3 regions of the Peribacillus sp. QJM3NY_7 genome follow, and region 1 is predicted to be linked to each of the others. Evidence: riboswitches for the same ligand, from Rfam matches in the RefSeq annotation. Region 1 holds a riboswitch; each other region holds the start of a gene.

Region 1 (5,521 bases):
AAGTGGGACCACGCGTTGCCGAAATTTTGGGAATTCCTTATATTACAACCATTACTAAATTGGACATAGAAAATGGAAATGTAAGCGTTATCCGTGATGTCGAAGGGGACTCTGAAACGATCGAAGCCTCTCTTCCAGTATTGGTGACAGCGCAACAAGGGCTAAATGAGCCACGTTATCCTTCATTGCCAGGAATCATGAAGGCAAAGAAAAAACCGCTTGAAGAATTGGAATTGGATGACCTTGATTTGGAAGAGGACGATGTTGAGGCCAAAACAAAAACGATTGAAATTTACCTTCCTGCTAAAAAAGAAGCTGGAAAAGTTTTGGACGGGGAAATCAGTGCTCAAGTTACCGAGCTTGTTCAGTTATTACGCAGTGAAGCAAAAGTGATTTAATCGATACGGTACATCTCAAAAAAACAACACACGACAAAAAGAAAAATAGAGCACAGGAGGTTTTTATAAATGGCTAGAAAGTTTCTTGTATTGGGCGAAGTTCGTGATGGTTCACTAAGAAATGTATCATTTGAAGCTATCGGTGCGGCTAAGCTTGCAGCGGATGGCGGGGAAATCGTTGGTGTTTTAGTTGGAGACAGTGTTCAGAATTTCGGTAATGAATTGATCCAGTATGGTGCAGACCGGGTTATTGCAGTCGAAAATGATCAATTGAAACAATATACTTCGGATGGATATGCGCAAAGCTTGCTTGCCGTCATCGAGCAGGAAAAGCCGGAAGGAATTTTCTTTGGACATACAGCCTTAGGAAAAGACCTTGCACCTAAATTGGCTGGAAAACTTGAATCAGGATTGATTTCCGACGTTACATCCATTGAAGAAGAAGGCGGAAATATCGTTTTCACCCGCCCGATATATTCTGGTAAAGCATTTGAAAAGAAAATTGTTACAGCTGGCGTGATTTTCGCGACAATCCGTCCGAACAATATCGAACCATTAGCGAAAGATGAGTCCCGCTCTGGTGATGTTTCTACATTAAGTGTGGATATTAAGGACTTACGGACAATCATTAAGGATGTTGTTAGAAAAGCCAGTGAAGGGGTCGACCTTTCAGAAGCGAAAGTAATCATCGCGGGCGGCCGTGGCGTGAAAAGTGAAGATGGTTTTGAACCATTAAAGGAACTGGCACAGGTTCTTGGCGGAGCGGTAGGAGCTTCCCGGGGAGCATGTGATGCAGACTATTGCGATTACTCATTACAAATCGGGCAAACGGGTAAAGTCGTAACACCTGACCTTTATATCGCCTGCGGAATTTCCGGTGCGATCCAGCATTTAGCGGGAATGTCCAACTCCAAGGTTATCGTTGCCATCAATAAAGACCCGGAAGCTAACATATTCAATGTGGCTGATTATGGAATTGTCGGAGATCTTTTCGAAGTCGTTCCATTACTTACGGAAGAATTCAAAAAACTTAAAGTTAACGCGTAATAGAAATAATACAGATGAGGGGCAAGACATTCGGCATAAGCCGATACATGTCTTGCCCCTTTGTTTGCGCTAATGGGGAGGGTTTGTTGCCTGCATAGTTACTTTTTTTTTGGACATCCTACCACTGAAGCAAAATATTAGCATCGATTTGAGCAACAGTGGTATACTGTTTTTAGTTATTTGAGTAAATTTGAGGAGGAAATATATATGGCTATTGTAAATGCAACTGACCAAACTTTCACAACAGATACTAGCGAAGGTGTCGTTCTTGTAGACTTTTGGGCTCCATGGTGTGGACCTTGTAAAATGATCGCTCCTGTTCTTCAAGAGCTTGATACTGAAATTGGCGATACAGCAAAAATCGTAAAAGTGGATGTGGATGAAAACCAAGAAACAGCTGGAAAATTCGGTGTGATGAGCATCCCGACATTAATCGTCCTTAAAGACGGTGAAGTGGTCGATAAGGTTGTTGGTTTCCAACCTAAAGAAGCACTTGCTGAACTTATTGCAAAACACGCGTAATAGTAAGATAGCCTAAAAAAAGCTTCAAGTCTGCGGACTTGAAGCTTTTTTCGCTATCTTGATATATAATGATTGTAAAAAAGGGAGAACAGGAGGCTGAATGCATGAATCAACAAATAAAGAATAAACTTGCCCTTCTTCCCGATCAACCTGGTTGTTATTTAATGAAAGATCGTCAGGGAACGATCATATATGTAGGCAAAGCGAAAGTGTTGAAGAATCGTGTCCGTTCTTATTTTACGGGATCTCACGATGGTAAAACATTTCGACTCGTGAACGAGATTGAGGATTTCGAATACATTGTCACCTCTTCCAATATCGAGGCTCTTATTTTAGAGTTGAACTTAATCAAAAAACATGACCCAAAATATAATGTCATGCTAAAGGATGATAAGACGTATCCTTTCATCAAGCTGACTGCAGAACGCCACCCGCGTCTAATCATTACGCGAAAAGTCAAAAAAGACAAAGGGAAATATTTCGGTCCTTATCCGAATGCATTTGCAGCTAACGAAACGAAAAAATTGCTCGACCGCATCTATCCCCTAAGAAAATGCAATACGTTACCGGATCGCGTTTGTCTCTACTATCACCTTGGTCAGTGCCTGGCCCCATGTGTATATGATGTAGAGGAACAGGAATATAAAAAAATGGTCGATGATATCAACCGGTTCTTGAACGGCGGGCATACTGAAATAAAAAAAGAACTGACTGAAAAAATGCTGGAGGCATCGGAAGAACTCGATTTCGAGAGGGCCAAGGAGTTCCGTGACAAGATTGCTCACATCGATATTACGATGGAGAAGCAGAAAATGATGACGACCGATTTCATCGACAGGGATGTATTTGGCTTTGCCTATGATAAAGGCTGGATGTGCGTTCAGGTATTTTTTGTCCGGCAGGGTAAATTGATAGAAAGGGATGTTTCGCTTTTTCCGGTCTACGATGAACCCGAACAGGAACTTCTTACATTCCTCGGTCAGTTTTACGAGATTACGAACCATTTTAAACCAAAGGAAATCTTGCTGCCTGAATCTGTGGATGCCGAAATGGCCGAAGGGCTGCTTGGTGTCAAAACGATTCACCCGAAACGGGGAGCGAAAAAAGACATGCTTAAATTGGCGAATAAAAATGCCTCCATCGCCCTTCAGGAAAAATTCTCTTTGATTGAGAGGGATGAAGAAAGAACGATCAATGCGGTGGAAAACCTCGGGAAACAACTGGGTATCTACACCCCGCATCGAATTGAAGCTTTCGATAACTCCAATATCCAGGGAAGTGACCCCGTTTCCGCTTTAGTCGTGTTCATTGATGGGAAGCCGGAAAAAAGAGAGTACCGAAAATATAAGATCAAGACGGTCCAGGGACCTGATGATTATGAATCGATGCGTGAAGTGGTCAGAAGAAGGTATTCACGAGTATTGAAAGAAGGGCTGCCGCTTCCGGACTTGATCATCATTGATGGCGGAAAGGGACATGTCGAAGCGGTACGGGACATTCTGGAAAATGAATTAGGTTTGGATATTCCACTTTCAGGCCTCATTAAGGATGAAAAGCATAGGACCTCGCAATTGATGATCGGAAATCCGCTTGAACTTGTACCTCTTGATTCAAGGAGCCAGGAATTTTATCTATTGCAAAGAATTCAGGATGAAGTGCATCGGTTCGCGATTACGTTTCATCGCCAGCTACGCGGGAAAAATGCGGTACACTCCCAGCTTGATGATATTCCAGGAGTCGGGGAAAAGCGAAGGAAGCAATTATTAAGGCATTTTGGATCATTGAAGAAAATCAAAGAGGCGACGGCCGAGGAAATCATGGAAGCTGGCATGCCAAAAGGGGTAGCCGAGGGAATCGTTAGAAAATTACAAGAATAATCTTGCTACCGATAAATCTCTATGCTATGATTAAAAGGAATTTTTAACTAGACAACTTAAAAGTGCTGATAGAGGTGCGGAATTCAAGAGTAAAAACCTGGAGAAGTATGAGCTTCCATGAAAGGTTTTGAAAGGGGACGCCGCCGAAGGAAGACAAGACTCATACCTTGTCCTCCTGGTCCGACATTTAATAAATGGCGGATTGTCAGGGTTTATACCCTGGAGAGCTATCTCACTGTGATTACAGTATTAAGATATGTGACCACAGCAATGAGATATTTCTCATTGCTTTTTTTATTGCCTAAAAAGTAGAGAGGGTGCATGAGGATGGCATTAATCGTTCAAAAATTCGGCGGAACATCCGTCGGTAGCGTAGAAAAAATCAAAAATGTTGCCAATCGGGTAATCGAGGAAGCGGAGAAAGGAAATGAGGTTGTCGTCGTTGTTTCAGCTATGGGGAAAACAACGGACCAATTGGTTTCCATGGCGCGTGATATTTCCGGATCCCCGAGCAAGAGGGAAATGGATATGCTATTGACGACTGGGGAACAGGTAACGATTTCCCTGTTAACGATGGCATTGATTGAAGAAGGACATGAAGCCATTTCGTATACCGGCTGGCAGGCTGGCATGCAAACGGAATCCGTTCATGGGAATGCCCGGATTTTAAACATCGATGCCACGAGGATCCAAGCCCAGCTTCAGGAGAAGAAAATAGTGGTCGTAGCCGGTTTCCAGGGTAACGATGCAAATGGGGAAATCACTACCTTAGGGCGAGGCGGTTCCGATACGACGGCAGTTGCCATCGCAGCAGCGCTTAATGCGGATAGATGCGATATTTATACAGATGTAACGGGTGTTTTCACAACGGACCCACGCTATATAAAAGGCGCGCGAAAACTCCAATCCATTTCTTACGATGAAATGCTGGAACTTGCCAACCTGGGGGCTGGCGTCCTTCACCCAAGGGCTGTCGAATATGCAAAAAATTATCAAATTCCGCTTGAAGTCCGTTCAAGCATGGAGAGAGAATCAGGTACGATCATAGAGGAGGAAGCAACTATGGAAGAAAACTTAATTGTACGCGGCATTGCTTTTGAAGACAGTATTACGAGGGTTACAATATATGGTTTGCCCCAATCACTTGGTGCATTATCCACGATCTTCACGACGCTTGCGAAAAACCGGATCAATGTGGACATCATCATTCAAAGCATGACTGCCGAGGATACGACGAATCTATCTTTTTCCACAAAAAGCGAAGATACGGAAGCGGCCTTGATCGTTCTGGAAAATAATAAAGAACAATTGGGATTCGACCGGGTCGAAACGGAGAGCGGATTGGCCAAAGTGTCCATCGTCGGTTCTGGTATGGTATCCAATCCGGGAGTGGCTGCCGAAATGTTTGAAGTGATGGCCAATACAGGCATCCAGGTGAAAATGGTCAGCACATCGGAAATTAAAGTTTCGACCGTCGTCAATGAAAAGGAAATGGTGAAGGCGGTTGAATCCCTTCATGAAGCATTTAAACTTGGTCAGCATGCAAATGTGCTAGCTTAAGTGTCAGGAGTCCAATAAAAAACAGACTTCCGGTAAAAAGGGTAAGTCTGTTTTCAGGGCTCATTAGATTGGATCTCTGGGATCCCATTGGATGGTGAATATCACTTTTTTTGCGCG
Region 2 (5,521 bases), 1.2 Mb from region 1:
GAAAACCCATCCATATTCCCTCCCTTTTTCATCTTTCTAAAATAGTTTGCCATGTGCAAAATTAAGTGTAAATTTTTTTCATTGTCGCAAACGCTAAAAAGTTTCCTCTACACAACTTATTTTATACTATACACAAATATACAAAAAAAGTGCAACTATTTTTAAACATTTCAAAAAGGCGAATGACTTTTACACACAGCAAAAACTGTCAGGAGGCCCCACTAGGCAGCTTCCTGACAGTCAGTCATTCCGTATGATGAAATTATATTTATATTGTGGAGTTTTACTGGTGAACATAACTAGGGGGAGCTATTTCTGAACGACGTGAAATTCACGAATAAACGCGATTTCCACGCGTAAAGCCGCGGACTTCTTGACGGGCATTGCCACTCATTTCTCCTGTTTCAAGGAAATGGCCAAGTACGCAAATCCCAATTCGATTCCGCAAAGCAAAAACAGGGTGATTAAAGTTTGGAACATCATGTTTTCCTCCTCCTCTAAGACTTAGACCAATCTTAAAGGATGAAACCAATACCATAACAAGACCCTATTTGCAGAAATCTTCAGCAGTCCCCACTGTTCCCTTGCCATGAAATGGGTTTCATACTGTACAATATAAAAAAAGAAAAACGGTGATACCATGACAAATATTAAAGAAATAGCTCAATGTGCTGGTGTATCTGTCTCAACAGTGTCTCGTGTATTGAATGATCATCCTTATGTAAGCCCCGATAAAAGAAAGAGCGTCCTAGAAGCGATCAATCGTTTGAATTATACGAGAAACATCAACGCCATCCATCTTTCAAAAGGAAAAACCAACCTTATCGGCGTCATCATCCCCTTCAACAATCACCCATATTACGGGGCAATCGTTAACGGAATCACAAAACAGGCAAATGCAATTGGCTGTCATATCGTCATCTTTCAAACAAATTATGACAGGGAGAAAGAGATCCAGGCTTTTAATATGCTGCAAATGAAGCAGCTCGATGGCATTATCGTTTGTTCAAGGATTTCGGAAATGAAAATCCTCTTGGATTATCAAAAATACGGACCGATTATTTTATGTGAAGATACCGCCCAGGCTGAATTCTCATCCATCAGCATTGATCATTATGCAGCTTTCTCCTGTGCCCTTGAGTACGTGATTGCTAAAGGATATAAGAAAATCGGATACAGCCTCGGCCGTAAAAAGAGCAGAAACAGTTCCCATCGTACAAAGGCCTTTAACGATATCATGAGTAAACATCAACTGATAAACAATAAAGAATGGCTGTTTGAAGGCAGTTATCACATTAAGGACGGTGAACAATTGTTTCAGGAATGGAATTCGATTATGGATAAACCTGAAGCCATCATCATCACGAATGATGACACGGCGGCGGGCTTCATTCTTACCGCTAAGAAATTGGGTATTAGGGTACCGGAAGATGTGGCCATTCTCGGCTTCAATAATGATAGCCTTGGCGAAATGCTCGACATCACGACCATTTCCTTACCGCTGGAATGGATCGGGAAAATGGCAGTGGATCTCTTTGAGAATCCTGAAGAGGTCAAACATGTAAAACTGGACTATGCCCTAATAAAAAGGAAAACCGTTTAGTTATCAGGATGTGCTATATTTTAGTACATCGTCACTTGATTCTTCCTTACTGCCATCATTCATTAACTAGGAAAAAATAACCACATAAAATAATCATTGCGATATCCCAGAAGTTATTTTATAATTTTGATATAGTAAAGTTTACTCAATTACTAGCAATCTATTAGCGATTGCATGAATTTCATGAGTGAAATCGTCAGACGTCACCTACAAACTGACGCCAACGATTTTAGAAAATTGAATACTTCCTCATTTACCGATGAGTTAGAGGCTGCAGCTTATAAAAGTAAAACGGACGAGATTCTGGAAAATTAAAGACTCCGTTTGAAAGGATAAGTTGCCGAAGTTAGGGTATATTCCATGTATATTCTTGCTGGCGGTGTAACCGAATAGGAACACCACTGTCACGTTTTTAAAAAAGCGTGGGGAGCTATCTTCGGAAGGATAAACGGGTTTATTATAAACAGCCGTCGATCTTTTTCGACTGCTGTTTTTTTATTTTTCGTTCCCTTCCAATAAAAAGGAGTGTAACATCAATTGTCAAATTCACAATCAGCATCAAGCCCTACTGAATTGAAAAGGAGCCTGAAAGCGCGTCATTTAATGATGATTTCATTAGGTGGAACGATTGGAACAGGTTTATTTTTAGCAAGTGGCGGTGCCATTCATTCAGCCGGTCCCGGCGGTGCCTTGGTGGCATATGCGGTCATCGGCATCATGGTTTATTACTTAATGACAAGTCTTGCAGAAATGGCGGCGTTCATGCCAGTGGCCGGTTCGTTCCGTGTCTATGCATCCAAATTCGTCGATCCGTCCTTCGGTTTTGCGATTGGTTGGAACTACTGGTATAACTGGGCAATCACCATTGCCGCCGAATTGGCAGCCGTTGTCTTAATTATGAAGTTCTGGTTCCCGGATAGCCCTTCATTTATCTGGAGTGCCATTGCGTTAATCATTATGTTTCTTATCAATTACATGTCCGTTAAAGGTTTCGGGGAAACAGAATTCTGGTTTGCCATGATCAAGGTCGTGACAGTCGTCATTTTCTTGATTACGGGTGTTCTGATCATTCTCGGAATCATGGGTGGAAATGACCCAATCGGTTTTTCCAATTTCACAATGGGCGAAGGTCCCTTTAACGGAGGGTTCTTCACGATTCTAGGCGTATTCATGGCTGCCGGCTTTTCATTCCAAGGAACGGAATTGCTTGGAGTGACTGCTGGGGAAAGTGAAGATCCAGAAAAAAATATCCCTAAAGCAATCAGATCCGTTTTCTGGCGCATCCTCTTGTTCTATATCCTTGCAATTTTCGTTATTGGAATGATCATTCCGTTTACGGATTCACGTTTATTGAGTCAAGATGTTGCCGTAAGTCCATTCACGCTTGTATTTGAACGGGCCGGCCTTGCATTTGCTGCATCCATCATGAACGCGATCATTTTATCATCCGTACTCTCTGCCGGTAACTCTGGCATGTATGCTTCAACCCGTATGTTATGGGACTTGGCACGTGATGGGAAAGCACCGAAATTCCTAGGTAAGTTAGATAAAAGAGGAGTGCCCGTGAATGCACTTATCGTGACTTCATTAGTTGGGTGCGTTGCATTCTTAGCTTCATTTTTCGGGGATGGCGTCGTTTATATCTGGTTATTGAACGCTTCAGGCATGGCAGGATTCGTCACTTGGGTAGGGATTGCGATTGCCCATTATCGGTTCCGCAAAGCTTACGCAGCTCAAGGCCTTGATATGAATGCTCTACCATTCCGGGCAAAAGGCTTCCCATTCGGGCCTATATTCGCACTTGTCCTTTGTATTATCATTATCATCGGACAAGGCTATCAGGCTTTCAGCAGCGATGGGATCGACTGGAATTCAATGTTCGTTTCCTACATTGGCTTGATTCTATTTTTCGTCCTATGGTTCGGCTATAAAATTAAGCATAAAACGAAAATCATTCCGCTAGAGGAATGTGACCTTAAATCAAAATAATACGCAAAGGACCTGTTCTTCCCTAACCGGAGAAGGACAGGTCCTTTTTTCATTTCAAATGATAAACACGGCATTCATATGGTTGCAGGGGTTTGCTGGAGATTCCTTCTTCCTCCTGACCATAATTGCCGATCAGCTTTGTGGCAGAATGTGCATGCAGCTCTTCAGGCAAAGTATAAGAGGCCTGCTCTTCTTTAAAGTTGCATAGCACCAATAACTTCTCTTCCTCAAACGATCTCGTGTAGGCAAATATTCGTTCATCATCCGGCAACAGCAGTTCAAAACGGCCATAAACGACGATATCATGTTCCTTGCGCAGTTGGATAAGCTTTTTATAAAAGTGAAAAATGGAATTCGGATCATTGTAAGCCTTTTCTGCATTAATCTCGGGAAAATTGGGATTAACCTTAATCCAAGGGGTCCCGTTCGTGAATCCTGCGTTCCGGGAGTCATTCCACTGAATCGGTGTCCTCGCATTATCCCGGCTGCGGGCGTGGATGGCTGACATCATCCGCTCTTTTGACCATCCATGTGAATGGACGAGTTCGTCATATGAATTCAATGTTTCGATATCCCTGTATTCATCGATGCTTTCAAATGCAACATTGGTCATGCCCAGCTCTTCCCCTTGATATATATAAGGTGTACCTTGCAGCATATGAAGACAAGCGGCAAGCATCTTTGCGCTTTCAATACGATATTTTCCATCATTACCAAACCTCGAGACAACCCGGGGCTGATCATGGTTGTTCCAGTATAAACTGTTCCAGCCATCCCTCTCCAAACCAGTCTGCCACTTGGAGAGGATTCGCTTTAAATCGGTTAGCTTCCATTTATCGTTACTCCATTTCCCTTCTGGTCCCTTCCCCAAATCCATATGTTCGAATTGAAAGACCATATGTAGCTCACCACGATCTTTACCTGTGAACAATTGCGCTTCCTCCGGCGTGACGCCTGGCATCTCCCCAACCGTAATCACGTCATGCCCAGAAAGGGCCCGTTGATTGATTTCCTGCAGAAACTCATGTATGCGCGGGCCATTCAGGAAAAAGGGGCTTCCATCACCATACTGCTTCTCATGATGAACGGATCCATCTGAGTAGCTTTGATCTTTTGAAAGGAAATTGATGACATCCATCCGGAAGCCATCGACACCCTTATCCAGCCACCAAGTCATGATGCTGTAGACTTCTTCACGGAGCTTAGGATTCTCCCAGTTTAAATCCGGTTGTTTCCTGCTGAATAAATGTAAATAATATTCATCGGTTCTTTCATCATATTCCCATGCTGAACCTTTGAAAATCGACTCCCAATTATTTGGCTCTTTTCCATTCCTGCCAGGTTTCCAAATATAATAATCACGTTTCGGATTATCCTTTGAGGATCGGGATTCCTCGAACCATGGATGTTCATCTGAAGAATGATTGACCACGAGGTCCATCATGATCTTCATTCCACGTTCATGAACGGCCTTCAACAACCTATCGAAATCAGCCATGGTCCCGAATTCAGCCATGATTGCTTTATAATCACTGATATCGTACCCATTGTCATCATTGGGAGATTGATAAACTGGTGATAGCCATATCACGTTCACACCCAGCTCTTGTAAATAATCGAGCTTCATCAAAATCCCGTTTATATCACCAATACCATCGCCATCACTATCCATAAAACTCCTTGGATACACTTGATACACAACTGCCTCTTTCCACCATGCTTTGTCCATGCTTTTCCCCCTTTTTAGCCGCATTGACACAACCCTTACACCAATACCCTATTATAAAGGGGGGAACTCCAGAATATTCTACTTTTATTCAGCTATTCCCGTTTGAATCATTTCAATATCCAGATCGACCTCGATTGGAACATCGGGATATGTCTCCTCCCAATGCTTTTGATCAAAATTTCTTGTTTTACTTTTAGCAT
Region 3 (5,521 bases), 760 kb from region 1:
TATTTTAATGTGAACAATAAAAATCGTTCAAATAATATCTCACTTGCTACAGAAGCCATTAATAATTATGTCGTGTTTCCAGGAGAGGTCTTTTCTTTTAACCAAGTTGTTGGCAAGAGGTCAGTAGAAAAAGGATATTTGCTCGCTCGGGTTATCGTTAAAGGAGAGTTTACTGAAGGGATTGGCGGAGGGATTTGCCAGGTTTCATCCACCTTGTTTAATGCTATCGACAATGCAGGGTTGCAAACGGTTCAACGCTATTCCCATACAAGGAGCGTTCCGTATGTTCCATCTGGCCGCGATGCTACAGTAAGCTGGTATGGGCCTGATTTTAGTTTTAAAAACAAATACAATCAACCAATCCTGATCAGGGCTACAATCCAAGGAGGAATGGTGAGTATCATGGTTTACTCTTCAGATATGATCAATTATAAAATACGAAAGATTCCTGATGCTTCAAAGCAGATATCCAAAGAACAAATTATTCGTTCGTAAAAGTACCGTATACGAATGGGGGCACCTTAGGCAAATTTTTTGGTTTATATTATAGAAGAAACTCGTAAAAATTGCCTTTGCTCATTGGAGCAAGGGCTTGTTTAGAGATGGGGGAGGAAACAGCTTTTTCTTTTTCGGGACAGATTACTTGAACAAGCCAATCCATGACCATGCTACAATCATTACAAGCATGGCCATTAATATAAGTTGATGTTTGGGAGACCATTATGGGAAAAATAAAAATAGCTTTACTGCACCTATTGCCCATCGCTGGTGATGTGGAGCATAACCAAAAACTAATTGAACAAGCCATTCATAGTGCATCAAATAAAAATGCCGAATGGATTATAACACCCGAACTATGTGTCAGCGGACTTCAATTCAATCATAAGGTTGGGACTGGATGGATTAACAAGCAACCTGATGCTTGGATGAATAATTTGGGCAGTAAACTAAAGAATTTGAAAAGCACTGTATTTTTGGGCTGCCCTGAAAAAGGCAGTGACGGAGAGTTGTATAATTCTGTGTTTGTCATAGATAAAAAAGGTCATTTAATAGGTAAACAGAGAAAAATCAGTGTTATTGATGATTGGTCAGCTTCAGGGGAAGTATTGGAGCCAATAAAAACAGACAATGTTGAGGTTGGTATTATGATTTGTGCAGACGCATATAACAAAGATATTGCTTGCACCTTATCTGAAAAAGGAGCAGAAATATTACTTGCACCGTCTTCTTGGGGTCCCGGATTACATGGTCCGGAGGGAGAATGGGAACAAAGGTCACTAGAAACAGGGCTGCCCGTAATAGTCTGTAATCGTACTGGCGAAGACGAAACGGTCCGTTTTTGGGATGCAGAAAGCATGATCATAAAAAATGGTGTACCCCTCCTGACTCATAAATCAAAACAATCAGCCATACTTACCTTTGAATGGGATTTACAAAGCATGGATTTACTATCGACTCATTTCGACATCGATTACATATAATGAGAACTACACCAACTCTTGTTGATAAAGGGTGCGCCAGTTTCTTATGGAACGATACATGAGGAGATAACAAATGGATGGTGGTACAGCCACACGGTAACTCCATCGAAAAAAGCCTATCTCTTGTGAGGGTTTTTGATTTGTAAGAGGGAGATAAGGCTAAACAAATGAAAATCCACTTTCAATAATCCTTGAAAAAAATCAAATTATTCACTTTTAGTTTGTAGGCCGCTTTCCTCTGTTGAAGAATGCGGCCTTTTCAACAAATAATTGCAAGCAAATAACAACAATTCTAATTGGGTTTAATACCCTCGGTTCCGATCTACCATTCCACTTAATGGTTGTTCACTTGAAAATCGACTTAAATTTTCTATGAAAAAGCTGCTCACTTCGTTAATCGTACTTGGCCCTGACAGGTGAGAAGTGACAAACATATTCGGCATGGACCAGAAGGCATGTTCTTTTGGCAGCGGTTCTGTCTCAAATACATCGAGGACCGCTCCTTGAAGATGTCCTTCCCGCATGACAGATAATAAATCCCCTTCATCTATCAATGCTCCGCGGCCAACGTTGATAAGGTAAGCGTTGGACTTCATAGCTAAAAGAAGGTCCTGGTTAATGATATGATAAGTGGAATCCGTTAAAGGAAGGGTCAGGACCAAATAATCCAGATCTTTTACAAATTCACCCCATTGATCTGGAGTAAAGTGGAGATCCACGAGTGTTGCTTGTTTTCCACTAAAGCTTAACCCATGCACATTCATATCAAATGCCCGGGCTTTACGTACAAGTTCAGCGCCAATCGATCCAAGTCCAGCCACCCCGATTGTTTTCCCCTTTAGAGTTTCAGAAATGAAAGGATCCCATCTCCGCTCCAATTGCGATTGTCTCATCCGAGGACCGTCTTTCACTATGTCCAAGAGAAACGAAAATACATATTCAGAGATGTAAGCACCAAATTGGTCAATAATTCGAGTTATTGTAATGTTTTGAGGTATTGATTTATCTGCAATCAAATCATTGACCCCGGCTCCCATTGATTGAAACCAGCGAACAGATGAGGCAACTGGTTTACTTAGTAATTGCGTCGGGAAATTCCATCCCAAAATAACTTCAGTGCCTGGTAAATATTTTTCTGCTTCCTCCAAAGTTTTCGCTGTCTTTACCGATGTAAACCCACTATTTCGGATATGATCAGCATAAGCATCGACCTCTGACTGAATAGGACTAAATACAAGAATGTTCGGTTTGTGTGTACCCCCCATTGGCTCTCTCCTTATTGATTCTTTATATATAGTATAAATTCTTTCTCCTGAGTCGTAAAAAAAACAGTGCATTTCTTTCGAGTATGCACTGCTTTTTAAAATTTCTCCAGAATCATTAGTTTTATTTATTTAATAAAATGGCTTCTGCGTTACTAGGCTGCAGAACTATTTGCAGTGCTCTTTCTTCTTCATCGTTTAAAGGGATCAATGGTAAGCGGACACCTCCAACATGTAACCCCCGCATATTTAATGCTGATTTTACTGGTCCCGGGCTTGGTGCAGCAAATAATGCTTTCATGATTGGAAGAAGTGTACGATGTGCAGCGGCAGCGCCAAGGACATCACCATTTTTAAAGCTATTGATCATTTCTTGCATTTCATTACCAATTATGTGTGAAGAAACCGAAACAACGCCTGTTCCACCGATGGCTAAAACCGGTAATGTCAACCCATCATCGCCGCTGTACAAAGTAAAATCACTAGTTGTTTTGCTTATGATTTGTGCCATGGCATCCAAGTCACCGCTTGCTTCTTTTACTGCCACGATATTGTTGATTTTTGAGAGGCTGACAATCGTCTTCACTGACATGTTTACAACACTTCGACCTGGAATATTATAAAGCATTACCGGTAATGATGTTGAATGGGCTATAGCGCTAAAGTGCTGAAATAGTCCTTCTTGAGAAGGCTTGTTATAGTAGGGGGTGACGAGCATGATTCCGTCGACTCCTGCTGCCTCTGCTTGCTTTGTTAAGCTGATGGAAGCTCTCGTGTTATTTGAGCCGGTTCCAGCTATGACTGGAACTCTTCCATCAACAACTTCTACAACAAATTTGAATAAATCTATTTTCTCTTCTTGAGTTAAGGTAGGGGACTCTCCAGTTGTACCAGCTATTACTAATCCATCAGAACCATTAGCAATCAAATGGTTTACTAAAGTTCTCGTAGCATTAAAATCAACCTCTTCATTATGATTGAACGGGGTAACCATTGCGGTTAAAACATGGCCAAAATTCATAACTTCACACCCTTTTGTATAGTTTTTAAAAATATTCAGAGGTGGTTAGGGCCATTCAGGAGTAAACGCAAAAAAGCAACAACGAGGATTCGCTGCTGCAGTAGAAACAATATTTACCAAAAAATGTTTCCGCGCATAAGATAGCCCTCCATATAGTTTCCTATATGACAGTCCTGTATTTATTCAATAGCAGAACCAGCTTCAAGAACATGAGATTCTTTCCGCTTCGGCAAATTCCCCTTTCCACAATAGTCATAGGATCTCATTCTCCTCAAAATGTGTACTAATGGTCTTTGCTCCTCTATCCTCACTTCAAAAAAAATTGAAGTAAGAAAATATTTAATTGATTGTAATATAACAGGGAATCCATTCTGTTGCAAGCCTAATTATAAAGTTTTTTAAGAATGCTAGAAATCTATGGGAATGGCTAGAGTATGGGGGTGGATTCATCTTTATTCGTTATAGGCTGAACAAATATTCAATGGACGAGGGAGTAGTAGACATTACAACTCCCTTTAATGATTCCTTTTCATTTTATCCGATTAAAAATCACTAATAAATGTATTGAGAATTACAGTTGGCCACTAATTTTAATCGGTAATTTCAACTAAGTATTCATGCGTATAAAATCCTACCATTCGTTAATAATATCCATATCTTACAATCAAAGGAGTGAAGTCTATTGAAAGGATATTCATTCTTTAAAAGGCATGGAATTCATAAATCTACAGACTTCAAAAAGCAAGAAAATCATAAATCTACAGACTTCACTGATGTACTCGAACATCTGCAAAAGTCCAAGGACTTCACAAGCTTTACACTCAAATTTGAAAATGAAATATACTGTGTATCTTTTTTCGATACATTAATTGATAAAGATATAATGCATAGAGACCTCCTTCCTTTTTTACATACAAATTCTTCAACTCTGGAGGAGCTTGTACACAACTTGCCAATAGAGGGGCTTGTTTTCACAAAAAATCCTTCTGAACTACAAAGTCAGCTGTTAATGGGTTATATAGCCATAACATTAAATAATCAATCTGATCAAGCAGTTTTAGTTAAAGCAGCAAATAACACTTCGAGGCAAGTTACACTTCCAGAGGTGGAGTTCAGTGTTGTCGGTCCGAAAGAGGCACTGGTCGAATCACTTGATACGAATTTATATTTAATCCGAAAACGGCTTCCAATTGCAGAACTTGCTGTTGAAGAAATTATTGTTGGGAAGTTATCCAAAACAAGAGTAGCTGTGCTTCATATAGAAGGAATTGCAAATAAGGAGAATGTAGAAACCGTCATACAGCGCATATCTGATTTAAGGGTTAACCAAATAATTGATAGCTCCTATATTTCACAAATGATTGAAGATAATAAAAATTCTCCTTTTCCTCAATTTATCGATACGGAACGACCTGATCGATTGGCTGCGGTACTAGGAGAAGGCAAAGTAGTGATCTTGGTGGATGGAGCTCCACATGGCTTACTTGGGCCCTCCACATTCTTTGAATACTTTGCGGCATTCGAAGATTATTTTCTCAACTGGACGATAGCCTCATTCTTTAGGCTTATTCGTTTTTTTGCTGTATTGTTTTCCATCCTAATGACCCCCATATATGTCGCAGTTCTCACTTATCATTATGAGTTGATCCCAAAGGATTTAGTAAGTACGCTTGTAATTTCTCGTAGCGGAATTCCATTTCCACCGATTTTAGAAGCATTAATCTTGGAATTAGCCATCGAACTTCTCAGGGAGGCAG

The links. A riboswitch is a leader RNA that binds a small molecule or an ion and turns the genes downstream of it on or off. The one in region 1 is predicted to bind lysine.
Region 2: linked by a shared signal. The riboswitch ahead of AC0VX1_RS24885 (amino acid permease) and the one ahead of AC0VX1_RS18780 (aspartate kinase) in region 1 are both predicted to bind lysine.
Region 3: linked by a shared signal. The riboswitch ahead of dapA (4-hydroxy-tetrahydrodipicolinate synthase) and the one ahead of AC0VX1_RS18780 (aspartate kinase) in region 1 are both predicted to bind lysine.

What each region holds. Positions count from the first base shown of each region.
Region 1 covers NZ_CM149663.1:3,921,646-3,927,166, reverse strand. Annotated here, with positions in the region: gene AC0VX1_RS18800 (electron transfer flavoprotein subunit beta/FixA family protein) at 1-398, shown strand, start outside; gene AC0VX1_RS18795 (electron transfer flavoprotein subunit alpha/FixB family protein) at 468-1,445, shown strand; gene trxA (thioredoxin) at 1,647-1,967, shown strand; gene uvrC (excinuclease ABC subunit UvrC) at 2,072-3,844, shown strand; lysine riboswitch at 3,906-4,082, shown strand; gene AC0VX1_RS18780 (aspartate kinase) at 4,172-5,404, shown strand; gene AC0VX1_RS18775 (YslB family protein) at 5,468-5,521, opposite strand, start outside.
Region 2 covers NZ_CM149663.1:5,127,683-5,133,203, forward strand. Annotated here, with positions in the region: gene AC0VX1_RS24875 (metal ABC transporter solute-binding protein, Zn/Mn family) at 1-10, opposite strand, end outside; gene AC0VX1_RS24880 (LacI family DNA-binding transcriptional regulator) at 641-1,603, shown strand; lysine riboswitch at 1,861-2,044, shown strand; gene AC0VX1_RS24885 (amino acid permease) at 2,141-3,592, shown strand; gene AC0VX1_RS24890 (glycoside hydrolase family 13 protein) at 3,642-5,321, opposite strand; gene AC0VX1_RS24895 (Ger(x)C family spore germination protein) at 5,406-5,521, opposite strand, start outside.
Region 3 covers NZ_CM149663.1:4,683,723-4,689,243, reverse strand. Annotated here, with positions in the region: gene AC0VX1_RS22570 (VanW family protein) at 1-495, shown strand, start outside; gene AC0VX1_RS22565 (carbon-nitrogen hydrolase family protein) at 723-1,481, shown strand; gene AC0VX1_RS22560 (D-2-hydroxyacid dehydrogenase) at 1,784-2,746, opposite strand; gene dapA (4-hydroxy-tetrahydrodipicolinate synthase) at 2,868-3,764, opposite strand; lysine riboswitch at 3,898-4,076, opposite strand; gene AC0VX1_RS22550 (spore germination protein) at 4,447-5,521, shown strand, end outside.